4 regions of the Streptomyces sp. NPDC032940 genome follow, and region 1 is predicted to be linked to each of the others. Evidence: riboswitches for the same ligand, from Rfam matches in the RefSeq annotation. Region 1 holds a riboswitch; each other region holds the start of a gene.

Region 1 (7,061 bases):
AGGCGGGAGACGGCGCCCCAGCCGATGGTCAGCACGATCTCGCGGGGCAGGGTGCCGGGCTTGTACTGCTCGGGGTTGGCGACCACGCGGCTGACGACGATGGACGAGATCCGGCCGAGCTTGACGGACTCCGTGGACGTCGTGGCGTAGGGCGTCGGGGAGGTGTCGTCGGCGGCCTGCTCGTCGGTGTGGCTGACGATGAAGCGGTTGCCGGTGAGCACCAGCACGGTCACGTGCCGGCGCACCTCGTTCTGGTCGAAGGTGGTCTCCTGGTGGACCAGGTACGACCGGATGGGCTCGCCGCCCACGGCGGTCTCCACCGCCTCGGCCACGAGGGCCGGGTAGTAGCCGCTGCGCTCGATCGCCGCTCGCAGCCCCTGGGTCGTCGTACTGGTCTTGGCCATGACGTCCATCCTACGGGGGCCCGCTGACTGCGCGGGACGCCCGTGCGGTCAGCCGTGCGACAGCCGCGCGCTTCGCGCGAGCGGTTCCCGTGCGGTTCGTCCGTGCGGCTGCGCGCGTGGTCGTCGTGCCGTTCGCCCGTGCCGCTCCGCGGACGTCCGTCGTGCGGCTCCGCGCGCGTCAGTACGCCGGCAGCGTCCGGGGGCCGAGATCGTCCCGGGCGGGAGGGAACGCGAGGCGGACGGAGGCGCCGAGGACGCTCAGTCCGTGCGGGGCGACGACGACCGGTTCCAGAGTGACCGCGACGACCTCCGGGTGGTCGTCCACCAGCCGGGAGACCCGCAGCAGCAGCTCCTCCAGGGCGGCGGCGTCGACCGGGGCCGAGCCGCGCCAGCCGAAGAGGAGGGGCGCGGTGCGGATCGAGCGGATCAGTGAGGTGGCCTCGCGGTCGGTGACCGGGATCAGCCGGTGCGCCATGTCCCCCAGGAGCTGGGTGGCCGCCCCGGCGAGCCCGAAGGAGAGCACCGCGCCGGCCGCCGGGTCGATGACCGCCCGGACGACCGTGTCGACGCCGCGCGGTGCCATGCCCTGCACCACCGGCCGCAGCTCCTCGGGCCTGCCGAAGAGCTCGGTCAACTCGGCGTACGCCCGGCGCAGTTGCTCCTCGTCCGCGAGGTCCAGGCGTACGCCGCCCAGGTCTGCGCGGTGACGCAGGTGCGGGGCGGTGGCCTTGAGGGCGACGGGGTAGCCGAGGGTGCCGGCGGCGGCCACGGCGTCGTCGGGGGTGGGCGCGGGCAGGGCGCGGTGCACGCGGATGCCGTACCTGGCGAGCAGCTCGCAGGTGTCGTCGGCGCCGAGCGCGAGTCCCTGCGCGCGCGTGAGGTGGCCGGCGATCAGCTCGGCGGCGCCCTTCTCGTCGATGTCGTCGTACTCCGGGACCCGGCCGGGGTCGGCGGCGTCGCGGCGCCACTGGGCGTAGGCGACGGCCTCGCCGAGGGCGCGGACGGCGCGCTCGGCGGCGGGGTAGGCGGGGATGAGGCGGGCCCCCTCGGGAGCCTCGACGGCCTCCGCGGGCGCTGTGGTCCCGGTGGTCTCGGCGTGCGGCTGCGCACTGGAAGCACCGTCCGGCGTGTTCGGGAGCGGCGTGCCCGAGACCGCCTGCGGTGCGGTGCTCGCCGCGGCGGACAGGGCCTGGGCGAGGCCGCCCAGCTCCACGTGCACGACGAGGACGGGCTTGTCGGGCACCGCGGCCGCCGCCGAGCGCAGCGCCTCGGCCAGCGCCGCGTCCCCGGCCGCGCCCTCGCCCACCGTCGGGATGGCGGTCACCACCACCGCGTCGTTGGTGTCGTCGGCCAGGGCGCGGGACAGGGCCGCGTGGAAGTCCTGCGCGGAGGCCGCCGTCGTCAGGTCGAGCGGCGGGTGCGGACGCAGCCCTTCCGACAGGCACGCGTCGTAGGTGAGCAGGCCCAGCGACTCCGAGTTCCCGAGGATCGCCACGCGTGGCCCCGCGGGCAGCGGCTGGCGGGCGAGCAGCAGGCCCGCGTCGACCAGGTCGGTGATCGTGTCGACGCGGATCACCCCGGCCTGCCGCAGCAGCGCGGAGACCGTCGCGTGGGGCAGCCGCGTCGCCCGTACGGCGTGGCCCTGCGGCGCGACGCCGCCGTGCCGGGCGCCCTGCACCACGACCAGCGGCTTGACGGCCGCCGTGCGCCGGGCGAGGCGGGTGAACTTGCGGGGGTTGCCGATGGACTCCAGGTACATCAGCGCGACGTCGGTCTCCGGGTCGTCGTACCAGTACTGGAGGACGTCGTTGCCCGAGACGTCGGCCCGGTTGCCGGAGGAGACGAAGGTGGACACGCCGGTGACGCCGGTGACCCCGCCGCCGCGCCGGTGCAGCCGGGAGAGCAGGGCGATGCCGATGGCGCCGGACTGGGCGAACAGGCCGATCCGGCCCGGGCGGGGCATCTCCGGGGCGAGGGAGGCGTTGAGCCGCACCTCGGGAGAGGTGTTGATGATCCCGAAGGCGTTCGGGCCGATGATCCGCATCCCGTACGTGCGCGCCTGGCGCACGAGGGCGCGCTGGCGCTCCCGCCCCTCGGGGCCGCTGTCCGCGTACCCGGCGGTGATCACCACGAGGCCCTGCACGCCGTGCTCGCCGCACTCGGTGACGACCTCGGGCACGTGCTCGGCGGGCACGGTGACGACGGCGAGGTCGACGGGGCCGTCGACCTCGCGCACCGAGCGGTGGGCCGGCACCCCGTCGAGCTCCTTCAGGTCCTCGGGGAAGGCCTTGTTCACGGCGTGGAGCCGGCCGGTGTAGCCGGCGTCCCGGAGGTTGCCGAGGACGCTGCGGCCGACGCCGCCGGGGGCGCGGCCGGTACCGACGACGGCGACGGAGCCGGGCTGCAGCAGACGCTGCACCGAGCGGGCCTCCGCGCGCTGCTCCCGCGCGTACTGCACGGCGAGCGAGCGGTCGGTGGGCTCGAGGTCGAACTCCAGGCGGACCACGCCGTCCTCGAAGCTGCGCTTCTGGGTGTACCCGGCATCCATGAACACCTTGATCATTTTGGTGTTCGCGGGCAGCACCTCGGCGGCGAAGCGCCGGATGCCGCGCTCCCGGGCGACGGCCGCGATGTGCTCCAGGAGCGCGGAGGCGACGCCCCGGCCCTGGTGGGCGTCCTGGACGAGGAAGGCGACCTCGGCCTCGTCGGCCGGGGACGACGCGGGCGCTCCCCCGGCGCCGATCCGGTCGTAGCGTACGGTGGCGATGAACTCGCCGCCGATCGTGGCCGCGAGTCCCACCCGGTCCACAAAGTCGTGGTGCGTGAAGCGGTGGACGTCCTTGGCGGACAGGCGAGGGTACGGCGCGAAGAAGCGGTAGTACTTCGACTCGTCGGAGACCTGCTCGTAGAAGCTGACCAGGCGCTCGGCGTCATCAACGGTGATGGGGCGGACGCGCGCGGTGCCGCCGTCGCGCAGCACCACGTCGGCCTCCCAGTGGGCGGGGTACTCGTGCCGGTCCGACGAGGTCTGCATGGGCCCCAGAGTACGGCTCGCGTACGACAACGGCGCGGGGCAGTCTGTGGAGGACGGAAGGTCGGGCCGAGGCCGCGGTCCGACGACCGCCCCGGGCGGCGCACAGCCGTCCGGCCATGCTTCACGATGTGGGAAACTGGTCTAGACAACCTGCACACCTGAAGGGCAGCAACACATGGCTGAGCGCCGCGTCAACGTCGGCTGGGCCGAGGGTCTCCACGCCCGCCCCGCCTCCATCTTCGTCCGAGCCGCCACGGCCACAGGCGTCCCGGTGACGATCGCCAAGGCCGACGGCAACCCCGTCAACGCGGCCTCCATGCTGGCCGTCCTGGGCCTGGGCGCCCAGGGCGGCGAGGAGATCGTCCTCGCCTCCGACGCCGAGGGCGCGGACGCCGCCCTGGACCGGCTGGCGAAGCTGGTCTCCGAGGGTCTCGAGGAGCTCCCCGAGACCGTCTGATGTGACGGCACACGGAAAAGGCCCGCCGGGAAAACCGGGCGGGCCTTTTCCTTTTCCCTTTTCGGGCAGCGAAGAACAGCCCCTGCATTGCCCTTCTTTTGTATACGGCACCCGTGTTAATTCCGCAGGGTCGAAATGTTTACGGGACGTTGCGCGTTCCTCACACCGTCCGGGCTGTCGCCCGGGACGAAGCGCAGCCGGTGCGCCGCCGCCGACCGTTCGACGTGCAGCGCCATGAGCGCCCGCGCGCGGTCTCCGTCGCCGCGTGCCACGGCGTCGACGACCGCGCCGTGCTCCGCCCAGTGCTCCGCCGCGCCGTGCGGCGTCTCCACGAGGTACATCCAGTCGATCTTGCGGCGCAGCTGGGTCAGCATCGCCGTGAGCGAGGGGCTGCCGGCCGCCCGTGCGAGGGTCTCGTGGAACCAGCCGCCCAGCGCGCGCAGGTCCTCGCCGTGACCCTGCCGCGAACGCTCCTGACCCAGCCTGACCAGGCCGCGCAGCACCTTGAGATGGGCCTCGGTGCGGCGCCGGGCCGCGCGGGATGCGCCGAGGGGCTCCAGCAGCGTGCGGGTCTCGAGCAGGTCGGCGGCCTCCTGCTCGGTCGGTTCCGCGACGCACGCGCCCGCGTGCCGCCGGGTCACCACGAAGCCCTCGGCCTCCAGGGTGCGCAGCGCCTCGCGGACGGGGACGCGGGAGACGCCGTAGCGGCGGGCGAGCAGTTCCTCGGTGAGCCGGCTGCCGCGGCCGTGGACACCGGCGACGATGTCGTCCCTGATCGCCGTGCACACCGAGTGTGCCGGAATACGCATGTCCGACCTCCGCCTTGATCCCCGTGAAACGTCGACGATGGACGCGTGTTTTCGTGACTCTAGGCCAATGAGCCGCGCTTTCGGACGGCGGGCGGGAATTCAGGGATATTTTTTGGGCATTCACGTTTCGGAAACGGGCGGGAAACGGTGACGGCGGGACCGGAAGGCCCGAAGGCCCCGGCTCGGGGAGCCGGGGCCTTCGGGATGCCGTGCGGAACGTACCGTCCGTCGTCAGAGGTCCACGCCGTGGGAGCGGAGGTAGGCGACGGGATCCATGTCCGAGCCGTACTCCGGGCTCGTGCGGGCCTCGAAGTGCAGGTGGGGGCCGGTGACGTTCCCGGTGGCGCCCGAGAGGCCGATCTGCTGGCCGGGCTCGACCGACTGGCCGACCGAGACGCCGACGGACGACAGGTGGCCGTACTGGGTGTACGTGCCGTCGTGCATCCGGATCACGACCTGGTTGCCGTACGCCCCGCCCCAGCCGGCCTCGACGACGGTGCCGACGCCGACCGCGTGCACCGTGGTGCCGGTCGAGGCGTGGAAGTCGATGCCGGTGTGGCTGCCGGAGGACCACAGGGAGCTGCCGGCCTGGTACGCGGTGGACACGTAGGAGGCGGTGATCGGCGCGACGAAGGTGTTCAGGCGCTGGCGCTCGGCCTCGCGCGCTGCCCGTTCCTTGGCCTCGCGGGCCTCCTTGGCCGCTTCGGCGGCCCGCTCGCGCGCCGCCTCCATCGCCGCCTCGCGGGCGGCGGCGTCCAGGGCGGCCTGCTCCTGCGCGGTGGCCTGGGCGTCGATCTCCTCGGCCAGGGAGTCGCCGATGCTGACGACCGGGGTGAGTCCGGTCTGCTCGGCCTCGGGCTCGGCGGCGAGGGCCGGGGCCGCGAGGGTGCCGACGACGCCGGTGGTGGCGAGGGCCGCGACGCCCGCCGCGCGGGCGGTGGTGCGGTGCATGCGGCTGGGGCGGCGGTGCTTACCGGTGGCGCGCGTGAACGCCATGTAGAGGCTGGTCCTTTCCTTCCCTCTCGCCTACCGGGTTAGCTGACGGGTTCGGAGGTGGAAGGTCTCCTACGGACCCCCTCGCTGACGCGCGGGCGTCCGATTCACCCCAGGGACTGCGATGGGTCCCCGGCTCCCCTGGCTCGCGCCGTACGGGGACTCGGCGATGACTGTCCGGTGCCGCGGGTGCGGCGCACTGCCTGACGAACAGCCCGGACGACGCTAAACGCGGCTGTCTTCAATCCTCAAACGCAACAGGGTTTTTGTAGCGCACGCCACAGGGCAGACGGGCAGCCTCTCCCCCAATTCGGACATGACACGGCCCTGGTGACGTTCCGGTCACCAGGGCCGTGCGCGCGCGTGCCACTACTCGGCGGCCACGACGGTGACTTCGCCGATGCCGAGGGCTTCGACGGGCTCCTTGATCTGCGCCGCGTCACCGACGAGGACCGTCACCAGACGGTCCGCCGGGAAGGCGCTGACGACGGCCGCGGTCGCCTCCACGGTGCCGGTGGCGGCGAGTTGGCGGTACAGCGTGGCCTGGTAGTCGTCGGGCAGGTGCTGCTCGACCTGGTCGGCCAGCGTGGCGGCGACGGCCGCCGCCGTCTCGTACTTCAGCGGCGCCACGCCCACCAGGTTCTGCACGGCGACATCGCGCTCGGCGTCGGTGAGCCCGCCCTCGGCGAGCGTGCGCAGCACCGTCCACAGGTCCTGCAGCGCCGGGCCGGTGTTGGGCGTGTCGACCGAGCCGCTGATGGCCAGCAGCGAGGCGCCCGTACCGTCGGGCGCGGACCGCATCACCTGACCGAACGACCGGACACCGTAGGTGTATCCCTTCTCCTCGCGCAGGACGCGGTCCAGGCGCGAGGTGAGGGTGCCGCCGAGGCAGTACGTGCCGAGCACCTGCGCGGGCCAGACGCGGTCGTGCCGGTCGGGTCCGGTGCGGCCGATCAGCAGCTGCGTCTGGACGGCGCCGGGACGGTCCACGATGACGACCCGTCCGGTGTCGTCGGCGGTCACCGGCGGCACGGGGCGCGGCTCGGCGGCGGAGCCGGTCCACGCGCCGAGGGTCTCGCCGAGCAGCGCGTCGAGGTCGACGCCGGTGAGGTCGCCGACGACCACGGCGGTGGCCGTGGCGGGGCGGACGTGCTTCTCGTAGAAGGCGCGGACGGCCGCCGCGTCGATGGCCGCTACCGTCTCCTCGGTGCCCTGGCGCGGACGGGACATCCGCGAGTCGGCCGGGAACAGCTCCTTGGAGAGCTCCTTGGCGGCGCGGCGCGAGGGGTTGGCCAGCTCGTGCGGGATCTCGTCGAGCCGGTTGCGCACCAGCCGCTCGACCTCGCTGTCCGCGAACGCGGGCG
Region 2 (7,061 bases), on a different contig from region 1:
CGCCCACCCGCTGTTCACGGTGCTCACCGGCATCGGCTTCGGCTTCGCCGCGCTCGCCCCCGCCCGTCGGCGCCTGCGGCGCGTGCTGCTCCCCCTGTCCGGCCTGCTGCTGGCGATGGGCGTGCACGCGCTGTGGAACGGCTCGGCCTCGCTCGGCGAGTACGGCTTCTTCGCCGTGTACGCGGCGTTCATGGTGCCGGCCTTCGGCCTGCTGACCTGGCTGGCGATCTGGACCCGGCAGCGTGAACTCGCCGCCGTACGGGCCGAGCTGCCCGTCTACGCGGTGGCCGGCTGGCTGGCCCCGGCCGAGCCGTTCACGCTCGGCTCGATGCGGGCCCGCCGCATCGCCCGGCGGCACGCCCGCCGGCACGCCGGGAGGCCGGCGGCACGGGCGGTGGCGGAGTACGAGGCGTACGCGACCTCGCTGGCGTTCCTGCGGCACCGCGGACGCCGGGGCCGGGCGGGCGCGGACTACGTCGCCCGGGAGCGGGAACTGCTGACCGAGCTGTGGCGCCGGCGGGACACGGCACGCCCCGCACTGGACCACGCGGCCCGGGCCACGGCGCCGCCCGTCCCGGTGCTCGCACCGCACTGGCCGCCGTACGGGACGCACGCGGCACCCGCGCCCGTCCCGTATCCCGGCCACGCCCCCCACACCGCGCAGCCCCCGTACCCGACCGCCTACGCCATGCCCGTCCACGCCCCGTACACGGCGTACTCCGCGTACCCGCCCCCGAACCCGTACCGGTCGTAGCAGCGGCGGGAAAGCCCCTCAGGCCGACGCCTCCGTCAGCCTGCGCACCTCCGCCCCCGTCAGCTCCAGTTCCGCCACTCCCAGCAGCGCCGGCAGCTGTTCCACCGTCCGCGCGGACGCGATCGGCGCCGCCACCGTCGGCTGGGCCGCCAGCCAGGCCAGGGCGACCGTGGCGACCGGCACGCCATGGGCCTCGGAGATCTCGTCCAGCGCGGTGAGCACCCGCCGCCCGCGCTCGCTCTCCAGGTGCTTGGCGGCACCGCCCGCCCGCGGGCTGTCGACGGCCGTACCGGGCCGGTACTTGCCGGTGAGGAAGCCGGACGCGAGGGCGTAGTACGGCACGGCGGCCAGGCCGGCCCGCTCGGCGAGGTCGCGCAGTCCGCCCTCGTACGTGTCGCGCGAGACCAGGTTGTAGTGAGGCTGGAGGGCCACGTACCGGGCGAGGCCCTCGCGGTCGGAGAACTCCAGGGACGCGGCGAGCCGCTCGGCCGTGATGTTGGAGGCGGCGATGTGGCGGACCTTGCCCGCGCGCACCAGTTCGTCGAGAGCGCCGATGATCTCCTCGACCGGCACCTCGGGCTTGTCGAAGTGGGTGTAGTAGAGGTCGATGTGGTCGGTGCCCAGGCGGCGCAGCGAGGCATCGGCGGCGGACTTGATGTTGGCGGCGGACAGGCCCGGGTACTCCGGGTGCTGGCTGACCTTCGTGGCGATCACCACGTCGGCGCGGTTGCCGCGTGCCGCGAGCCACTCGCCGATGAGGGTCTCGGACTCGCCGCCGCTGTTGCCCTCGACCCACGCGGAGTAGGAGTCGGCGGTGTCGATGAAGTTGCCGCCGGCGGCGGTGTAGGCGTCGAGGACGGCGAAGGAGGTGTCCCGGTCGGCGGTCCAGCCGAAGACGTTGCCGCCGAGGGAGAGCGGGAAGACCTCGAGGTCGGAGGAGCCGAGATTGCGCAGAGAAGTCATGTCCGAGGACAACACACGGCCCGGAGCCGATCATTCCAGCATCGGCACCGGCGCCGGCACCCGGAGCACGCGAAGACCGGCAGCCCTGACGTCGGGGGGTCGCCGTCAGGACCGCCGGGGTCCGCAGGGGTCGTCGTGCCGTGTGGGAGGGCGCGTCGTCAGATGCTGAGGCCCTTGCCCTGCAGCCATGCCGTCGGGTCGATGCCGCCCTCGGCGCCGTCCGCGTGGACCTCGAAGTGGAGGTGCGGCCCGGTGACGTTGCCCGTGGCGCCCACGCGGCCGATGACGTCTCCGGTGTTGACCTTCTGGCCGACGCTGACGCTGATCGACGACTGGTGGCAGAACCACAGCTCGGTGCCGTCGTCCAGGGTCAGGATCGTGCGGTAGCCGTAGGCGCCGGCCCAGCCCGCCTCGGTGATCGTGCCGGTGTGCACGGCCTTGATGAGGGTGCCCGTGGGCGCGGCGAAGTCGAGGCCGGTGTGGTACCCGGAGGACCACATGGAACCGGCCTGGCCGAAGGTGGAGGTGATCGTGTACGAGGAGGTCGGAAGCGTGTACTGCTTGGCCAGCTCGGCGAGCCGCTCGGCCTCCGCCTTCTTCGCGGCCTCCTCCTCCGCCTTCTTCTTGGCGGCGGCGGCCTTGGCCTCGGCCTCCTTCTCCGCCTTGGCGGCGGCCTCGGCGGCCTCCTTCTCGGCCTTGGCGGCGGCTTCCGCGGCGGCCTTGTTCTCGACCTGCACCTGCTGCTGCTCGGCCTGCTGCATGATGCGCGCCCGCAGGACCTCACCGGCGTCGGCGGTGCCCTCGGCGGTGTCGCCGGCGGTCACGCCGACGCTGCTGAGCGGGGCGGCGGAACCCTGGGGCTCCGGCTCGTCGTCGGAGATGAGCGAGCCGACGTTCGGCAGATCGGGCAGCGAGATCGACACCGGCGGCTTGCCGGTCTGGGCGCTGGCCATGCCGCCCGCCCCGACGGCCGCTATGACACCGACGCCGAGGACGGTGGAACTGCGGGCGAGTCCGCCGCGCTGCTTGGCGACGCGGTGCCGGCCGCGTACGGGACGGATGGACTCCGCGGTGGGATTCCACTCCTCCCAGGGGCCCTCTTCGGCGCGGTAGCCGTCGTAGCCGAAGGGTTCGGTGTCGTGCGTGCTGGGCACGAACGGGGCCTCGGGGGCAGGCCGGTTGGACGCCACGTGGGCGTACTCCTTTCCTTCCTTCCGCCTACCGGGTTAGCTGACGGGTTCGGAGCAGGAAGGTCTCCTACGCGCGTATACGCGCCGTGTCTCCACGGCGGCATACGCCCGATTCACCCCAAAGTGGTGGTTCCCCGGTTCCCTCACGGGATTCGGCGCGTGCGCACGGAGCCGCCTTCTGTGACGGCTGGGACGACCGCGCTGCGTTATCGAACGTTAATAGACGCGAGGTGCCGATTCCAAGCCGTTCGGCTTGATCATTAAGGATCCCGGCCTGGACGTACCCCTCACGAGGGCGAAAATCCGGGCGACTTGACCGCCCCTCAGGTCACGACTTCACATCACGCGTTTACGACGGCGCATCAGATGCTGTGCGGAGGGGGGTTGCATCGTCACCACACGTGATCCTGATCAAGGCCGCCGGCGTACGGCGAGCAGCGCCATGTCGTCCGTCAGGCCGCCCCCGGCGTGCCGCCGCACATCGTCGGCGAGGGTGCCGAGCAGGTGGGACGGGTGCGGGAAGACCCGGCCGGCCAGCCGCGCGCGGGGGTCGTAGAACCGGCCACGGGCGTCGCGGGCCTCGGACAGCCCGTCGGTGTACAGCAGCAGTGTGGCGCCGCCGGGAAAGCCGGCCTGCTCGGCGCGGTCGGGCCACACGCCCAGCTCGCCCATGCCGAGCGGCAACGCGAACTCCCTGGCCTGGACCGGGTGCACGGTGCCGTCGGTGTGCAGCAGCATCGGGGGCGGGTGGCCGCGGTTGACGACACGGACGACGCCGTCGCCGTGCGGGAGCTCGGCGAGGACGGCGGTGGTGAACCCCTCGAAGGCGTCGAGACCGTCCCGCCGGGCCCCCTCGCGCGCCAGTGCCCGCTCCAGCCGCTGTGCGACCGCCTCCAGCGACGCCTCCTGCTCGGCGGCCTCCCGGAAGGCACCGATCACCACGGCGACGGCGGCCACCGCACCCATGCCCTTGCCGCGCACGTCGCCGACGATGAGCCGGACGCCGTGCGCGCTGTCCTGCACCGCGTACAGGTCGCCGCCGATGAAGGCGTCGGCCTGCGCCGCCTCGTAACAGGCGGCGATCTCGAAGCTGCCGATCCGCTCGGCGGGCGGGGGCAGCACGGCGCGCTGGGCGGCCTCGGCGATCTCGCGGGCGGAGGCGAGGCGCTCGTCGGTGCGCCGGACGAAGGCGTTCACGAAGACGGCGAGGGCGGCGACCGTCGCGATGGTGATCAGCTCGGTGAGCGAGTCCACATAGTGCATGACGCCCTTGCTCAGCTGGAGCCCGATGACGGTGGCGACCACGGCGACGGCGGTGAGCACGGTGCCGCGGCGCGAGTAGAGGGGCGCGGCGACCAGGGGCGCGGCCGTGTAGAGGGGGCCGGCGGTGAAGTAGCGGGGGGTGAAGACGTCGTACAGGATGGCGACGGCGAGCAGCAGGGCGGGGAGCAGGCGCACGAAGACCCGGGTGTACGGGGTCCGTCGCCGGGCGGCTCGCGCGGGCGCTACGGGCGTCGGGGCGGTGCCGAGGCCGGGGTCGGGCACGGGATCGCCGGGCATGCGGCCGCGGGCACCGGCATACGGTCCCTCGTCGTCCACCTCACCTGGCCGCACCATGCGTCTCCCGCCACCCCTGCACGTCCACGCCGCTTGCCGTCCCGGCCTCCAGGTTTCCCGGAGGAGGGGCAGGGAGCGAGCCGTGAGGGCCGGGCGGGTGACGGAGGTCCGGACACACCGAAGGCCGGAATCCCTGAGGATTCCGGCCTTCGGCCTTGAGTAGCGGGGACAGGATTTGAACCTGCGACCTCTGGGTTATGAGCCCAGCGAGCTACCGAGCTGCTCCACCCCGCGTCGTTGTGTCTCCAGTGTACGTCATGTCGGGGGCAGGACGCACACGCGTATCTCAGGAGCCCAGCAGATGACGGTTGGGCCCCTTCGCCGCCGCCTCCTGCTCGGGCAGGACGGCGACGACGGCGCCCCCCGCGGCGAGCACCCCGCTGCCGTCGGCCCCCGGCACGAACGTGTCCGGTTCCCGCCAGGCCGTGACCACCCGGCGCACCCCGGCGTCGAGGATCAGCCGGGCGCAGGAGGCGGGCCGGGAGGCACGGCGGGCGCACGGTTCCAGGCTGCTGTAGACCGTGGCGGCCGCGAGCCGCGGATCGGCGGGGTCGACCTTGGCCAGCGCGGCCTCCTCGGCGTGCACGACCGGGTCGCCGCCCTCCCGCGAATGCCCCCGCGCCAGCTCGCTCCCGTCGGCGGCGACCACGACGGCCCCCACACTGAACGCGGTGTCCGACGGCGGACACAGCTCGGCCAGCTCACAGGCGAGCGCCAGCCAGTGCCGGTCGGCGGCGACGACGCGGTCGCCGGCCCCGGGTGCGGTCGGCAGGTAGCGCGTCAGCACGACGTCCTCGATCCGCCGCGTCTCCACGAGCCGCAGCCGCCCGCCCTGGTAGGCGCCGGGCCCGAACAGCCGGGGCGCTGCCGGGTCCCCCACGAACAGCGGAGCGAGCACGAGCTGGAGCTCGTCGGCGAGCCCCTGCTGGAGCAACTGGGTGTGCACGGTCCCGCCCCCCTCCACCATGAGCCGCCGCACGCCCCGGCGCTCGTACAACTGCTCCAGCGCCACCCCCCACTCGAGCGTCTCCCCGAGCGGCAGGACCTGTGCGGCGATCCCGAGCGCATGAGCCCGCCGGGCGCCCTCGTCGGTGGTCAGCAGCACCTTGTCGCCCCCGGTGTGCCAGAAGGCCGCCGCCGGATCCAGTTCACCGGACCCGCTGACCGTCACCTTCAGCGGATACTCCGGCTTCCCCGCGGCCACCCGCCCGGCCCTCCGCCCGGCGGAGTTCACCAGCAACCGCGGATTGTCGGCCCGGATGGTCCCGGCCCCCACCAGAATCGCGTCCACGGACGCCCGCACCTCGTCGACCCGGTCGAAGTCGGCGGGGGACGACAACAACAGCCGCTCGGGACCGGCGTCGTCCAGATACCCGTCGAGGGAGACGGCGGCGGAGAGGAGGACGTAGGGGAGGGGCATGGCGTACTCCGGTGAGGCGGGCGAACGGTGACGGGTGCGGCGGGGCCACCCTAGGCGTGCGTACCGTCGGCGCCCGGAACGGTGCGGGTCGGCCCGCCGCTCGACGTGCCGCGCAAACTCCGCGAGCGAGGGGTTCGTCGTCACCACCGTGACGTTTGTGGCGCGCGGCGCGCTGAACGTATCGGCCCACCTGTGTGACGGGTGTGCCTCACGCTGCTTTCTGAGGCCTTAGCCGGCTTGCCATATGGGGTGGGTTTGTCATGACTCGTCGTACGTCATCGCATGCGTACAGACCGCTGAGCTTGAAACGACGGGCGTGGCTGACGCTCGGTGCCGTGGTGCTGGGAGGCGGAGGCGTGGTGACGTACGCGGTCGCCAGCCCGCCCGACGACCCCGGTGCCGGGGGCCGGGACAAGCGGCCCGTGAAGGTCTACGACCTCGCACTGAAGGGCACCGCGAGCGGCAAGCGCGAGCTGCCGCGCACGAGCACCGCGCAGTTCTCGCTGGTCGGCGTGTCCTGGTCGGGGCCCGTCGAGGAGCTCGACGGGCGGGCGCAGGTGCGCACCCGAGAACTCGAGAGCGGTGAGTGGGGCTCCTGGCAGGACCTCGAGGTGAACATCGACCCGCCGGAGGACCCCGAGGCCGGGATGCGCGGGGCCTCGGAGCCGCTGTGGGTCGGTCCCTCGGACGGCGTGGAGGTCCAGGTCCTGCACGAGGACGGCACCACCGGCGCGCTGCCCAAGGGGCTCCAGGTCAACCTGGTCGACCCCGGGGTGGTGACGAAGGCCGAGACCCAGGCGACCGGTCCGGCGGCGTTCGTCACCGAGGAGAGCAGCCCGGTGGCCACGCCCACCGATTCCCCGGTGCCCACCGACGGGACGACCGAGACGCCGGCCGACGACGAGACCGCCACGTCGCCGGCATCGACCGACACCACGTCGCCGGCGGCCACCGGCACCACGGCCGCGCCGACGCCCACCGGCCCGCCGTCCGCCTCCGCGTCCCCGAGCCCGTCGGCCACCACACCTTCGGCTCCGCCGTCCACCGTGCCCAAGCCGCCGATGACCTCGCGCGTCGGCTGGGGCGCCGACGAGTCGCTCAGCCCCGACCCGTCCGA
Region 3 (7,061 bases), on a different contig from region 1:
CCGGCACCCCGCGCCGCCGAGGCCGGGAAACCGGACGTCGCCCGCGCCGTCGACGACGTCAAACGCCTCCTCGGCGAGGGCCGCATCACCCAGGCCGTCGACATCCTCGGCGCCATCCTGCCCGCCGCCGCCGAACAACACGGCGAACGCTCCCCGGTCGTCCGCACCCTGCGCAAGCAGTACGCCGCCACCCTCATGGACGACGGCCAGTACCGGCGCGCCCTGCCCGAACTGCGCCGCCTCGCCGACGAACGGGCCGCCGAGGCCGGCCACGCCGACCCCCAGTCCCTGCGCCACCGCTACGACGCGGCCCAGTGCCTGGAACAGCTCGGCGAACCGGCCGCCGCCCTCGCCGAGTACCGCGCGCTGCTGCCGTACTACGAGAACCAGTACGTCGCCGGCGACCCCGACCTCGCCCACGACGTCCGCCGCCGCATCGGCCACCTCCTGCTCGCCCTCGGCGACCGAGCCGCCGCCCACGAGACGCTGGCCCGGCTCCTGCACGACGTGGAGCGCACGCACGGCCCCGGCCACCCGCTCGCCGCCGAGATCCGGCGCACCCTGGAGTGGCTCGGCCAGGTACGCGGTTAGGGCCTGTCGTTTGGATCATGTCGGCGTCGGCCGAGACGCACGGTCGCTCTCGGCCGACCTGATCCAAACGACAGGCCCCAGCACCGTGGCGCCGGTCCGCACCGACGGAGTGGCGGCGCGGCGGTGCCCGAAGTCCCCGTCAATCGTTGGTCGAATGGGTTGGCCAAAGCCGGGCCACTGCCTACCATCGATCACCGCAAGACTTTGTGCGCCCGCCCGTCGCCCGACCACCACCCCTGGTGGAGGCGCTGCGCGCCGCACCTGTTGTTGCAATCTCCTCGGGAGGTTTCCTTGCACCGCCGCCGTCGCACCGCGCTCCTCCTCACCGCAGCGATCGCCGCCGCGGCACCCCTGCTCACCGCCTGCGGGAACGACGCGCATCCCGGCGCGGCCGCCGTCGTCGGCGACCAGCGGATCACCGTCGCCCAGCTGGAGGACCGGGTCGGCGAGGTGCGTGACGCGCAGCGGGCCGCCGTCCCGGACGACACCCAGTACCAGCAGGTCGTCGCCCGCACCGGCACCCTCACCCGCGACACCCTGCACGGCATGGTCCTCGACCGCGTGCTGCACCGCGCAGCCCAGGACGCGGGCGTGGCCGTCAGCCGCAAGGAGGTCCAGCAGATGCGCACCGGCCTCGAGCAGCAGGCCGGCGGCGCTGAGGAGCTGGAGACCGTCTGGCTCCAGCAGTACGGCGTCGCCCCCGAGCGCCTCGACGAGAACCTCCGCATCCAGATCGAGGCCCAGAAGCTCGCCGAGCATCTCGGCACCGACACCAGCCGCCCCGAGTTCTGGCAGGCCCTGTCCAAGGCGTCCCAGGAGCTCGACGTCGACCTCAACCCGCGCTACGGCACCTGGGACGTCCAGAAGAGCAGCCGCGTCGACGCCAAGACGCCGTGGGTGCGCGAGGTCACGGCGGCCGGGACCCAGCAGACGGCGTGACGGCCCCCGCCGGGGCCGCCCCCGGCGGACGGCCCACGGCACGGTCCGCGCCGTGCGTTACGTTCGGATCGTGAACGCAACCACCGCCGACCCCGCACCCGGCACCGCCCCCGGCCCGGGCCGCATCGTCCTGCTCACCACCAGCCACCGCGTCGCGCCCGGCCTGCTGTCCTGGCCCGCCTGGCAGGCCCTGCGCACCGCCGACCGCGTGCTGTGCGCCGACGCCGCGCACCCGCAGCTGCCCTATCTGCGCGAGGCGGGCATACGGGTCGACGAGGCGTCCTGGGCGGCGGAGGAACTGGTCGGCGCCTGCTCCGGGGGCCGCACGGTGGTCGTCGTCGCGACCGGCGAGGGCGAGCCGGCCCTCACCGACGGCCTGGCCCGCATGGCCGGCTCCGGCCGCGTCGCCATGCCCGAGCTGGAGCTGCTCCCCGCCTCCTACGACCTGCCGGGCGCCCGCCTCCTCGACCTCGTCCAGGTCATGGACCGCATCCGCGCCGAATGCCCCTGGTCCTCGCAGCGGACCCACAAGGGCCTGGCCAAGTACGCCATCGAGGAGGCCTACGAACTCGTCGAGGCCATCGAGGACGGCGACCGCGACGAACTGCGCGAGGAACTGGGCGACGTCCTCCTCCAGGTCGTCTTCCACGCCCGCATCGCGGAGGAGGACGCCGAGACGCCCTTCTCGGTCGACGACGTCGCCGCCGGCATCGTCGCCAAGCTCGTCCACCGCCACCCGCACGTCTTCGGCGACGAGACGGCCACCACGCCCGAAGAGGTCAGGGAGCACTGGCTGCGCACCAAGGCGGTGGAGAAGCAGCGCGCCTCCGTCACCGAGGGCGTCCCCCTCGGCCAGCCCGGCCTGGCCCTCGCCGCCAAGCTCGCCTCCCGGGTCCGCACGGCGGGCCTGGACGTGCCGCTCCCCGCGGGCGAGGGCATCGGCTACGAGCTGCTGGCCCTCGCCGCCCGCGCCGAGTCCGAGGGCACGGACCCGGAAGCGGCCCTGCGCGCGGCGGCCCGCGCCTACCGGGACGCGATCAGGGAGGTCGAGGGGTGACCGGCCTGTCCGACCCCGGCCGCCCGGCCCCCGAGCTGTTCACCTGGGAGTTCGCGTCCGACCCCTACCCCGCCTACGCCTGGCTGCGCGAGCACGCCCCCGTGCACCGCACGACGCTGCCCAGCGGCGTGGAGGCCTGGCTGGTCACCCGGTACTCCGACGCCCGGCAGGCCCTCGCCGACCCGCGGCTGTCCAAGAACCCGGCCCACCACGACGAGCCCGCGCACGCCAAGGGGAAGACCGGCATCCCGGGCGAGCGCAAGGCCGAGCTGATGACGCATCTGCTCAACATCGACCCGCCGGACCACACCCGGCTGCGCCGGCTGGTGAGCAAGGCGTTCACGCCGCGGCGCGTCGCCGAGTTCGCGCCCCGGGTGCAGGAGCTCGCCGACGACCTGATCGACCGCTTCGCCGCCAGGGGCTCCGCCGACCTCATCCACGAGTTCGCCTTCCCCCTGCCCATCTACGCCATCTGCGACCTGCTGGGCGTCCCCCGCGAGGACCAGGACGACTTCCGGGACTGGGCGGGCATGATGATCCGCCACGGCGGTGGACCCCGGGGCGGCGTCGCCCGCTCGGTCAAGAAGATGCGCGGCTATCTCGCCGACCTCATCCACCGCAAGCGCGCCGCGCTGCCGGCCGAACCGGGCCCCGGCGAGGACCTCATCTCCGGTCTGATCCGGGCCTCCGACCACGGCGAGCACCTCACCGAGAACGAGGCCGCGGCCATGGCCTTCATCCTTCTGTTCGCGGGATTCGAGACCACGGTGAACCTGGTGGGCAACGGCACATACGCCCTGCTGACCCACCCGGAGCAGCGAGCCCGACTGCAAACGTCCCTCGCCGCGGGCGAACGCGGTCTCCTGGAGACGGGCGTCGAGGAACTCCTCCGCTACGACGGGCCGGTGGAGCTCGCCACCTGGCGCTTCGCCACCGAGGCGCTCACCGTCGGCGGGCAGCGCATCGCCCCCGGGGACCCCGTCCTCGTCGTCCTGGCCGCCGCCGACCGGGACCCGGAGAGATTCACCGACCCGGACACCCTCGACCTCTCCCGCCGCGACAGCCAGCACCTCGGCTACGGGCACGGCATCCACTACTGCCTGGGCGCCCCGCTCGCCCGCCTGGAGGGCCAGACCGCGCTCGCCACGCTCCTCACCCGCCTCCCGGACCTGGCCCTCGCCGCGGATCCGGCCGAACTGCGCTGGCGCGGCGGACTCATCATGCGGGGGCTGCGCACCCTGCCGGTGTCCTTCACCCCCGTCCCGTCGCCGCCCGGGAACGATCCGTCGCCGATGCAAAGGTGACACGCGTTCAACTCTGTGATCTTCACGTGATCTGCGCGGCATGAACTTGTGACAAGCGATCATCTGCCTATACGTTCACGGATCAGCGTGGCCACGTGCATCATCCGCCGCGCCGTCCCCGCTGTCTCGTGAAAGGTCGTCGCATGCTCTCCGGGAACGGTCGTCACCGTCGCCCCCGCCAGGCTCCCGCCCTGGTCGTCGCCGCCGGAGTCACCGGCTCCGCCATCGCGATCCCGCTGCTGGGGGCCACCGGCGCCCACGCGGCCGACGGAACGAACTGGGACCGGGTCGCCGAGTGCGAGACGGGCGGTGCCTGGAGCCAGAACAGCGGCAACGGGTACTACGGCGGCCTCCAGCTGTCCCAGGACATGTGGGAGCGGTACGGCGGCCTGAGCTATGCGTCAAGCGCCGACCAGGCGAGCCGCTCGCAGCAGATAGCCGTCGCCGAGAAGGTGCTCGCGGCCCAGGGCATCGCCGCCTGGCCGACCTGCGGTCTGCTCGCGGGGCTGGGCAACGACTCGGGGGTCGTGACCGGCGGGACCGGAACCCCGGGTGACGGGGCGTCGGAGGGACAGGACGGATCCGACGCCTCGGGTACGTCCGGGTCGTCCGGCTTGACCGATTCGGCCGAGTCCGCCCCTGAATCCTCCCCCTCGGCCACTGCCTCCCCGTCTCAGACCCAGGGGCAGTCCCCCGTGCCGTCCGCTTCGGCGTCCGCCCCGGGTGTGGCTGATGGCGCGTCGGGCGCCGGGGATGAAACGACCAAGTCGGACACGTCCGCCCCGGCCGGCACCTCTGCCGCCACCGCGTCCGGCGGTGACGAGACGGACAAGTCGGGGCAGAGTGACGCCGCTTCGGGCGTCACCGGAACCGAGGAGCCCGCGACCGGCCGGCATCGCGGCGACAGTGCCGAGGAGGTCCCGGCGGACGGCCGTACCGGGGAGTCGTCCGGGCGGCACGCCTCGCGCGACGAGGACGGCGGCCGCGGTCTCACGGAGGGCTCGTACACGGTCCGTTCGGGCGACAGTCTGTGGGGCATCGCCGACTCCCTTGACCTCGCCGGTGGATGGCACGCCCTCTATACCGACAACAGGGACGTCGTCGGCTCCGACCCGGACCACATCCTGCCCGGTCAGAAGCTCACGGTCGGGGACGAACCGGTCGAGAACCAGGGGTAGTTCGCGTCACGGTTAGAGAGTGTATGTCCGTTTTGGATCACGTGAGAGATAGGTCTCAGAAGCCGTGATCGTCTTTGAAAATCCGCGGAGCGCGTGTCTACGGTCATGACCGCTCGCCACCGCGGGCCCCGACCGTCGCAACGCCGAATCCTGCCAGCGGCGGTACGGGAACAGTCGTCGCGTCAAGCGCCGCAGGCAGGAGCGGGGGACCCAAGGTAAGCGCCGCACCGGGCAGTCGAGCCGGAGCGGCTAGGGGTGAAGCCGAGTCCCGTGAGGGACCCGGCCGGGCAACTCAACCGGCCCGAACCCGACAGCTCACCTCGCAGGCGTCGGTGAGGGGATCAACCATGCTGTTTTCCGGCAAGGGCAAGCACCGTCGTCCGTCCAAGGCCACCCGTGTCATCGCCGTCGCCGGCGTCACCGGTGCCGCCGTCGCCGCCCCGCTGATGGCGGCCGGCAACGCCTCCGCCGCCACCGCGTCCGAGTGGGACGCCGTCGCCCAGTGCGAGTCCGGCGGCAACTGGTCCATCAACACCGGCAACGGCTACTACGGCGGTCTGCAGTTCTCGGCCTCCACCTGGGCCGCCTACGGCGGTACGCAGTACGCCGCGACCGCCGACCAGGCGAGCAAGGCGCAGCAGATAGCCGTCGCCGAGAAGGTGCTGGCGGGCCAGGGCAAGGGTGCCTGGCCGGTCTGCGGCACCGGCCTGTCGAGCGCCGCGTACACCGGCGGCTCCGCCGAGAGCCAGGACAGCGGCTCCTCGCAGTCCTCCGCCCCCGAGCGCTCCACCGAGCAGAAGGCCTCGCGCTCCTCCGAGCGTCCGGCCGCCGAGGCGGAGACGAAGACCGAGCAGAAGGCCGAGAAGAAGACCGTCACCACCCCGACCGGCAAGAAGGTCGAGAAGGGTGACGGCGAGTACAAGGTCGTCAAGGGCGACACGCTCAGCTCGATCGCCGCCGAGCACCACGTCAAGGGCGGCTGGGCGAAGCTGTTCAAGCTGAACGACGACATCGTCGACGACGCCGACCTGATCTACCCGGGCCAGCAGCTGCACCTCAAGTAAGCGGCGGCCCGCCCCTGCTCCCGCCCCGGTGCGTCCTCCCCCGTACGCACCGGGGCGGGTTTTTTCACGTCTGCGCGGCCGGGAGGCCACCGAGTTTCCGTGAACGGTCTTTGTTCCGTTCGGAAACAATTTACTCTCGGTTCTGTCCATGGGGTGGGCGACCGGCTGGCCGATCGCCCGGAGCCGGTTAGGCTCGTCCCGCAGAGCCGCTGCGGTCCTCGCGGACCCGCGTCACACCGAAGCGTCACATTGAAGAAGGAGATGCTCGTGCCGTCCATCGACGTCGTCGTAGCCCGGGAAATCCTGGACTCCCGAGGCAACCCCACGGTCGAGGTCGAGGTCGGCCTCGACGACGGCAGCACGGGGCGTGCCGCCGTTCCGTCCGGCGCCTCCACCGGTGCCTTCGAGGCCATCGAGCTCCGTGACGGCGACCCCAACCGCTACCAGGGCAAGGGCGTCGAGAAGGCCGTCCTCGCCGTCATCGAGCAGATCGGCCCGGAGCTGGTCGGTTACGACGCCACCGAGCAGCGTCTGATCGACCAGGCCATGTTCGACCTGGACGCCACCGACAACAAGGGCTCGCTCGGCGCCAACGCCATCCTCGGCGTCTCCCTCGCCGTCGCCCACGCCGCCTCCGAGGCCAGCGACCTGCCGCTCTTCCGCTACCTGGGCGGTCCGAACGCGCACCTGCTGCCGGTGCCGATGATGAACATCCTGAACGGCGGCTCGCACGCCGACTCCAACGTGGACATCCAGGAGTTCATGATCGCCCCGATCGGCGCGGAGTCCTTCTCCGAGGCGCTGCGCTGGGGCACCGAGGTCTACCACACCCTCAAGAAGGTGCTGAAGGGCAAGGGCCTGGCCACCGGTCTGGGCGACGAGGGCGGCTTCGCCCCGAACCTCGGCTCCAACCGCGAGGCCCTCGACC
Region 4 (7,061 bases), on a different contig from region 1:
CAGGCTGCGGCCGCCCGGAGTGACGGCCCCGGTGGTGAGGTAGGCGGTGGCCGGCAGCGAGCGGTCGGCGAGCGCCTCGGCGGTCGGGCCCGGCAGGTCGGCGAAGCCGTCGTCGAAGGTCAGCAGCACGGGCCGGGGCGGCAGGGGCGCCCGGCCGGCGAAGTGGTCGGCGACCGCGCCGATGGTGACCGGGGTGCGCCCGCTGTCGACGATCGCGTCCAGGTGTGCGGCGAACTCCCGCGGTCCGACGGTGAACTCGGCGATCCAGTCGGGCGGCTCGTCCATCACGGCGTGATAGAGGAGGACGGGAATGCAGTCGTACCCCGCCCCCGCGCTGCCACCCGTCCCCGCGCTGCCACTCGCCCCCGCGCTGCCACTCGCCCCCGCGCTGCCACCCGCTCCTGTCCTGTCGCCTACCGGTGTTCTGCCGTCCGGTGCGTCCTCGCCGCGGTCGCCCGTCGTCGTCATCTCGTCCCCCTGAGCGCGGATCGCAGGGCGTACCGGGCCCGCAGATAGCCCACCGGCCCGTAGACCATCCCCCGCCGCTGGAGCCGCGACAACCGCCGTGGCCACGGGTGGGTCCGTTCGTCGTGGCCGCCCGGTACGCCGCCGCCGTCCGCGCCGCTGTCGGTGTCGCGGACGGCGGTCAGCACGCGCGCGTGGGCCAGCCCGCGCGGCAGCCGGGCCAGGAACGCCGGCAGCAGCGCCGGCCGGTTCACCAGGATCGCCGTCAGGTACGCGGTGAGCCCCGCGCCGTAGCCGTACGCCTGGGTCTCCAGGTCCCGCCAGGTCTCCCGGTGGTGGTGCCACACCAGGGCCGTCGGGGTGTAGTGCAGCCGCGCGCCCTGGGCGAGGACGCGCACGAAGCCGTAGAGGTCGTCACCGCCCCGCGCGTGCGTGCCCGCACCGGTCGCCGGGTCGAAACCGCCGGCCGCGCGCAGCGCCGCCGTACGGAAGGCCATGTTGGCGCCGGAGCCGAAGCGTCCCGCGGTGAACGGGAACAGCGGTTCGCCTGCGGGCGGGTGCGCCGGGTCGTACGTGCGTGGGGTGAAGCCCTTCGCGAAGCCGCCGTGGCTCTCCAGCAGCACCTGGGCCGGGGTGCGCAGCCGCGCGGGCAGGATCAGCCCCGTGACGCAGCCCAGGCGGGGGTCGGCGGCGAAGGGCGCGGTCAGCTCGGTGAGCCAGCGCGGGTCGGCGACCACGTCGTCGTCGGTGAAGGCGACCACCTCGCCCCGGGCGGCGGCCAGGCCCCGGTTGTGGGCGAGGGCGAGTCCGGGGACCGGCTCGCACACGTACCGCACGCGCTCGGCGTACTTGCGCTCGACCAGCTCCCGCGTCTCACGGGTCACCGGGGCGTTGTCGACGACGACGATCTCGGCGTCCGGGTGGTCCTGCGCGAGCAGCGAGTCGAGCGCCCGGGCGAGCTGCCTGGCCCGCTCCCGCGTGGCGACGACGACACTCGCGGAGGGCGGGGCGGACGGCGGCACCGCAGGTGGCCCGGACGCGGCCCCGGTCACCGCCCCGTCCGGCCCCGCCGGACACAGGCGTCGGGCCGGCCCCGCCAGCGTCCGCACCGGGTCCGCCCCCTCCGGTACCCGCCCGAGCAGCGTGCCCACGGGCCGGCCCTTCCTGCGGACCAGGACGAACACCGCGCCGGACGTCACCGGCGGACTGCCCGGACCCGGTCTGAGGCCCGCCTCCTCCGCCTCCCCGAGGTCCAGCTCGGCGACCTGCACCGGCTCGATGCCGAGGAACCTCTCGATCTCCTGTCGTGTCTCCCGCCGCGCACGCCCTGCTCCGGCCATGCGCCCACCCCCCTAGTGGTTGCCTTCTCGGTCACGGCCGGCGCAGCCGGGCCGCCCCCTTCAGCGTGCGTGCCGCGAGCGACGCCAGCCGTGGCCGGCCGCGCACGAAGCTGTGCGCGCGGCGGGCAGGCTCGCGGCCGAGCCACTGCAGCGCGGCGCCCGCCCCCGGACGCGTCGCCGTCCCCTCGTACACGGGCAGTTCGCCGGTCTTCAGCGAGTCCTTGTACTCCGCCGCGCCCCGCCCCATGTCGAGCAGACCGATCCCCTCGGCGGCGGCGGCCTCGGCCATCCGCAGATGCAGCACCAGACCCGGCGAGTACTTCGCGAAGTCCGGGTCGTACGCCGGGAACCAGCAGGCCAGGACCGACGCGGAGCGCAGCCCGAAGTGGGCGGCGAGGGGCCGCTCGCCGGCGTAGAGCACCGACAGCGTGCCCGTGCACTGGGGCGCTCGGGTCTCGGCGAGCCGCCCGACGAGCCGGGTGATCCACTCCTGCGCGAACCGGTCCCGGCGTCCCGTCCTGCGGTACTGCGCCGACTTCCACTCCATGAGCGTGCGCAGCGCGGCCGGTTCCCGTTCGTCGAAGACGAAGCGCACGTCCCCGACCTGCCGTCCCAGCCTGCGCTCCTTGGCGAGGGTGGTCTTCAGGAACTTCGGGGACTGGGCGCGCAGCACGCTCTCGTACGCCTCGTACCCCTTCTCCACGTCGATGACGTAGGTGGTGTGCTCCTCGGCGGCGTACGGCACGAACAGGCCCTGTTCGGCCTCCAGGTTGTCGAAGGCGAGGCTCGACAGCGAACAGGCCCGCAGCAGTCGGCGGGTGTCCGGGACGAGGCCGGGCCGCAGCACGGCGCCCTGGCAGTCCGAGACGCCGAGTCCGATCGCGCGGCCCTGGCCCAGCGGTCCGCGCTCGTGCGGCAGGAAACCGGCGGCCGCACCGCCCTCGTCCAGCACCGCCACCCGCGCCCCGGGCCGCACCCGGCCCACGGCCTCGGTGAACTCCGGTTCCATGAACGGATTGCGCGGCGACCTCGATGCGGCGCGCAGCGCGCGCCAGCGCTCCCGTTCCCCCTCGCTCAGCTCCCCCGGCCTGAGCACACGTACACGTCCGCCGTTCAACCCGACCCCCCGATCAAGTCCCCCTGGACAGAAGGAAGGTACCCCCGGGGCCGCCCGGAGGGTAGAAGGCGGAGCATGTTGTTGCCAACTGGTGCACAGGCCTTTAACCGCCTTTAGACGGTGTTGCGTCAGGTTTCGGACACCTGCGAACGTCCTCGTGCGCATCCGGTCGTGGGGTGAGTCGGACAGGTGCGGTGTCCGTATTCTCTGATCATGGACCGCACCGCATATGCCCTCGTCGCCACCGACCTCGACGGAACGCTGCTGCGCGGCGACGACACCGTCTCCGACCGGTCGCTGGCCGCGCTGGCACGGGTGGCCCGGGCCGGGGCGCGGCACCTGGTGGTGACGGGACGCCCGGCACCGAGGGTGCGCTCCCTGCTCGACGTCCTCGGCTGCACGGGGCTCGCGGTGTGCGGGCAGGGCGCGCAGGTGTACGACGCCGGCGCGCACCGGATGCTGTGGTCGGTCACCCTGGACCGGGAGCTGGCGGAGACCGCGCTCGGCAAGATCGAGGCCGAGGTGGGTGAGGTGTACGCCGCGGTCGACCAGGACGGGGTCGACGGGATGACCCTCATCGAGCCGGGCTATCTGATGCCCCACCCGACCCTGCCCGCGGTGCGGGTGGACCGGCGCGACGAGCTGTGGAGCGCGCCGATCAGCAAGGTGCTGCTGCGCCACCCGGACCTCACGGACGACGAGCTGGCGGCGACGGCGCGCGCGGTGGTCGGCTCGCTGGCGACGGTGACGATGTCGGGGCCGGGGACGGTGGAGCTCCAGCCGTGCGGCGTCACCAAGGCGACCGGACTGGCGCTCGCCGCGGAGCGCCTGGGGGTGAGCCGGGGACGGACGATCGCCTTCGGGGACATGCCCAACGACATCCCCATGTTCCACTGGGCGGCCCGCGGGGTCGCCATGGCGGGCGCCCACCCCGAACTCAAGGCGGTCGCGGACGAGGTCACCACGACGAACGAGGACGACGGCGTGGCCGTCGTCCTCGAACGGATCTTCGGAGCCGGCCAGGTCCCGTCCGCCGACGGGACCTGGTCACGGCTCACTGCGGGGGGTACGGATCAGTACGCGCTGAAGACGTTGTCGATCGAGCCGTAGCGGTCGGCCGCGTAGTTGCAGGCGGCGGTGATGTTGGCGACCGGGTCGTAGGAGTCCCAGGAGGTGCCTGCGACGTGGTAGGCCTGGAAGGTCGGGTCGATCACCTGGAGCAGGCCCTTGGACGGGGTGCCGTTGATGGCGTTGATGTCCCAGTTGTTGATCGCGAACGGGTTGCCGGACGACTCGCGCATGATGTTGCGGTAGATGCCGTCGTACGACCCGGGGATCCCGTGCTGGGCCATGATGTCCAGCGACTCGCGGATCCAGCCGTCGAGGTTGTCCGGGTACGCCGTGGTCGCCGCGGTGGCGGTGGTGGTGGCGGCCGGGGTGGCGGCGGACGCGGTGGCGGCGCCGATGAGCGGAAGGGCGAGCACGGCGGCGCCGGTGCCGGCGACGGCGAGCTTGCGGGCGATGCGGCTGGTCCGGGCGTGACGGTTCTGACCGTTGGCAGGCATGTGTGTGTCCCTCTCCAACGCCTGCGAGGTGAGCTGTCGGGTTCGGGCGGGGAGGTGCCCGGCCGGGCCCTGACGGGCACGGCTTCACCCCTAGCCGCTCCGGTGGTGACCGGCACGGCGACTTACCTGGGTCCCCCGCTCCTGCCTGCGAGTGTTCGAGTGGATGACTGGTGTCGGGGCGGTGGCAGGATTCGGCGTCCGCCTGACAGGCCGGGAACGTATGCGAGAGCACATGTCCGGAACAAGTGCAGGAATCACCCGACATGCCTGTTGACCTTGGTCTGGGGGGTTTGGGGTGCTTGATACTTTGCGACTGCCAAGGGTCAACTCGCCTACGGGGCAAAGGGTTGGCGGTGCTCGCGGCGTGGGTGCGGGTGGGAGTGGCGGCGTGAGCCAACTCACGGGCCTCAACAAGGGTGGCAAAACGGGCATTAGGGCCAACTAGTGGCCAACCGGCCCTCGAGGGGAGGCGTTTAGGCGAGGGGCGGGACCGAGGCTGCCGCACGGGCCTGTGCGGAGCCTGTGGCGCACCCCGTCGGCGACGGCTCGGGCTGGTGTCCAGAGGTGCTGGACGGGCACTCGTTCGGGGGTCGAGGGGCGGATGCCGAATGGGTGACGTTCCCGCAGTGCGGTCCGTCGGGAGGGGTGATGGCGTCCGGGATGGCAGCTTTGGGTATGTGGTGTCCCGTTTCGCGCCTCTCTGGCGATATAGGTCGATATCTGCTCATATCACCTGATCAAAAACATACCGCGCATGATCCGATACCGACCGGGCTGTAACGGTGGGCGCTAGCGGTGATCGAAACGTGACCGGATACGCTGACTTGAGTGGTGGCAGCGACCTATCGACAAACCAGGTAATCGCCAGTAGACACCAGCAGACAGGAGACCCCTCGTGACCGTCGTCGGGCCGTTCGGGCTGAGCGTGCGGGACCAGGCTCTGGAAGCCGATGTCCAGACCGGGTTGGCGGCCGTCGAGGAAGGGTTGCTTGAGGCAACCAAGAGTGAGGTGCCGTTCATCACGGAGGCCGCCCAGCACCTGGTGCGGGCCGGCGGCAAGCGGTTCCGGCCGCTGCTCGTGATGCTCGCGTCCCGGTTCGGCGACCCCTACGCGCCCGGCATCGTGCCGTCGGCCGTGGTCGTGGAGCTGACCCACCTCGCCACGCTGTACCACGACGACGTGATGGACGAGGCCGCCGTGCGCCGCGGCGTGCCCAGCGCGAACACCCGCTGGGACAACTCGGTCGCGGTCCTCACCGGCGACTTCCTGTTCGCCCGCGCCTCCCAGATCCTCGCCGACCTCGGTCCCGAGGCCGTCCGCGTGCAGGCCCTGGCGTTCGAGCGGCTCGTCACCGGCCAGATCCTGGAGACGGCCGGACCGCAGGACGGACGGGACCCGGTCGACCACTACCTCGACGTGCTCGGCGGCAAGACGGGATCGCTGGTCGCGGTCTCCTGCCGGTTCGGCGCGATGATGTCCGGCGCCGACGAGACCGTCGTGGACACGCTGACCCAGTACGGCGAGCGGCTCGGCGTCGCCTTCCAGCTCGCGGACGACGTCCTGGACATCGCCTCCGACTCCCACGAGTCCGGCAAGACACCGGGCACGGACCTGCGTGAGGGCATCCCCACCTTGCCGGTGCTGCGGCTGCGCGAGCGGGCCGCCCGGCTGGGGCTCGCCGAGGACCTCGCCCTGTGCGAGCTGCTCGACTCCGACCTGAGCGACGACGCACGGCACGCCGAGGCGCTGCGCCTGCTGCGTGCCCACCCCGCGCTCGAACAGGCGCGGCGGGACACCGTCCGGTACGCGAAGGACGCCCGGTCGGCGCTGGCCCCGCTGCAGGAGTGCGACGCGAAGGCCGCGCTGATCGAGCTGTGCGACGCGGTGGTGCACCGGGCCGGCTGAGCCCCGGCCGTCACCCCGTCGGCCTTTCACCCCGTCGGCCTTTCACCCCGCCGGTCCTTCACCTCGTCGGTCCTTCACCCCGCCAGGGCGTCCTCGCGGCGCGGCGCCCCTCCCCTAGTGGACGGGGGAGGTTCCGCTCCTCCGTGTCATCCCGCAGGAGTACGCGGAGTTGAGTCCGCGGTCTGACGCTTCCTCCCGGCCGATTTGGTCAGATGGACACCACGGAAAAACACCACTCCTCACCGATTCGGGTGAGAATGGCGGCTCACGGGTGAACACGTGCGAGGTCGCGAGACAGCCGCCGCCGACGACGGAGGTAGGGCACACATGGCACCGATCGATTCCGACGACAGCACGACCGCAGGGGGAGGCGAGGAGCCGCGCGCCGGACGGCGCAGGGCCGCGCGGTACGTCGTCCCGGTCGCGGTGATGGGCGTGGCAGCCGCCACCATCGGGCTCGTCCCCGCGCTCGCCGACTCCGGCGACCCGGACCTGCCCGAGGTGACGGCCCAGCAGCTCATCGAGAAGATCGCCCGGTCGGACGTCCAGCAGCTGTCCGGCACCGTCAGGATCAGCACCGACCTCGGCCTGCCGGACCTCGGCGGCCTGGAGAGCGGCCTGATGTCCGGCGTGTCCGGCGGCCCCGGCGCGGGCGGCGGTGACGGCTC

What was found. A riboswitch is a leader RNA that binds a small molecule or an ion and turns the genes downstream of it on or off. The one in region 1 is predicted to bind cyclic di-AMP.
Positions count from the first base shown of each region.
Region 2: it holds a riboswitch for cyclic di-AMP, as region 1 does, so the genes downstream of both, AB0E77_RS23355 (M23 family metallopeptidase) here and AB0E77_RS28985 (M23 family metallopeptidase) in region 1, are expected to answer to the same signal.
Region 3: it holds a riboswitch for cyclic di-AMP, as region 1 does, so the genes downstream of both, AB0E77_RS06890 (transglycosylase family protein) here and AB0E77_RS28985 (M23 family metallopeptidase) in region 1, are expected to answer to the same signal.
Region 4: it holds a riboswitch for cyclic di-AMP, as region 1 does, so the genes downstream of both, AB0E77_RS28520 (transglycosylase SLT domain-containing protein) here and AB0E77_RS28985 (M23 family metallopeptidase) in region 1, are expected to answer to the same signal.

Region 1 is NZ_JBEZVJ010000032.1:21,307-28,367, reverse strand. Features, by position in the region: gene AB0E77_RS29005 (DUF5998 family protein) at 1-413, opposite strand, end outside; gene AB0E77_RS29000 (GNAT family N-acetyltransferase) at 583-3,438, opposite strand; gene AB0E77_RS28995 (HPr family phosphocarrier protein) at 3,614-3,895, shown strand; gene AB0E77_RS28990 (GntR family transcriptional regulator) at 4,012-4,704, opposite strand; gene AB0E77_RS28985 (M23 family metallopeptidase) at 4,936-5,700, opposite strand; cyclic di-AMP (ydaO/yuaA leader) riboswitch at 5,713-5,876, opposite strand; gene AB0E77_RS28980 (pitrilysin family protein) at 6,067-7,061, opposite strand, start outside.
Region 2 is NZ_JBEZVJ010000021.1:16,364-23,424, forward strand. Features, by position in the region: gene AB0E77_RS23345 (PrsW family glutamic-type intramembrane protease) at 1-754, shown strand, start outside; gene AB0E77_RS23350 (aldo/keto reductase) at 773-1,717, opposite strand; gene AB0E77_RS23355 (M23 family metallopeptidase) at 1,876-2,907, opposite strand; cyclic di-AMP (ydaO/yuaA leader) riboswitch at 2,919-3,075, opposite strand; gene AB0E77_RS23360 (PP2C family protein-serine/threonine phosphatase) at 3,319-4,524, opposite strand; tRNA gene AB0E77_RS23365 (tRNA-Met) at 4,685-4,758, opposite strand; gene AB0E77_RS23370 (dihydrofolate reductase family protein) at 4,811-5,944, opposite strand; gene AB0E77_RS23375 (peptidoglycan recognition protein) at 6,247-7,061, shown strand, end outside.
Region 3 is NZ_JBEZVJ010000003.1:417,552-424,612, forward strand. Features, by position in the region: gene pkaE (serine/threonine protein kinase PkaE) at 1-591, shown strand, start outside; gene AB0E77_RS06870 (SurA N-terminal domain-containing protein) at 883-1,530, shown strand; gene AB0E77_RS06875 (nucleoside triphosphate pyrophosphohydrolase) at 1,601-2,587, shown strand; gene AB0E77_RS06880 (cytochrome P450) at 2,584-3,891, shown strand; gene AB0E77_RS06885 (transglycosylase family protein) at 4,035-5,069, shown strand; cyclic di-AMP (ydaO/yuaA leader) riboswitch at 5,247-5,413, shown strand; gene AB0E77_RS06890 (transglycosylase family protein) at 5,417-6,133, shown strand; gene eno (phosphopyruvate hydratase) at 6,401-7,061, shown strand, end outside.
Region 4 is NZ_JBEZVJ010000030.1:60,271-67,331, forward strand. Features, by position in the region: gene AB0E77_RS28500 (polysaccharide deacetylase family protein) at 1-285, opposite strand, end outside; gene AB0E77_RS28505 (glycosyltransferase) at 465-1,805, opposite strand; gene AB0E77_RS28510 (GNAT family N-acetyltransferase) at 1,837-2,901, opposite strand; gene AB0E77_RS28515 (HAD family hydrolase) at 3,136-4,032, shown strand; gene AB0E77_RS28520 (transglycosylase SLT domain-containing protein) at 3,996-4,487, opposite strand; cyclic di-AMP (ydaO/yuaA leader) riboswitch at 4,491-4,694, opposite strand; gene AB0E77_RS28525 (polyprenyl synthetase family protein) at 5,383-6,393, shown strand; gene AB0E77_RS28530 (DUF2092 domain-containing protein) at 6,721-7,061, shown strand, end outside.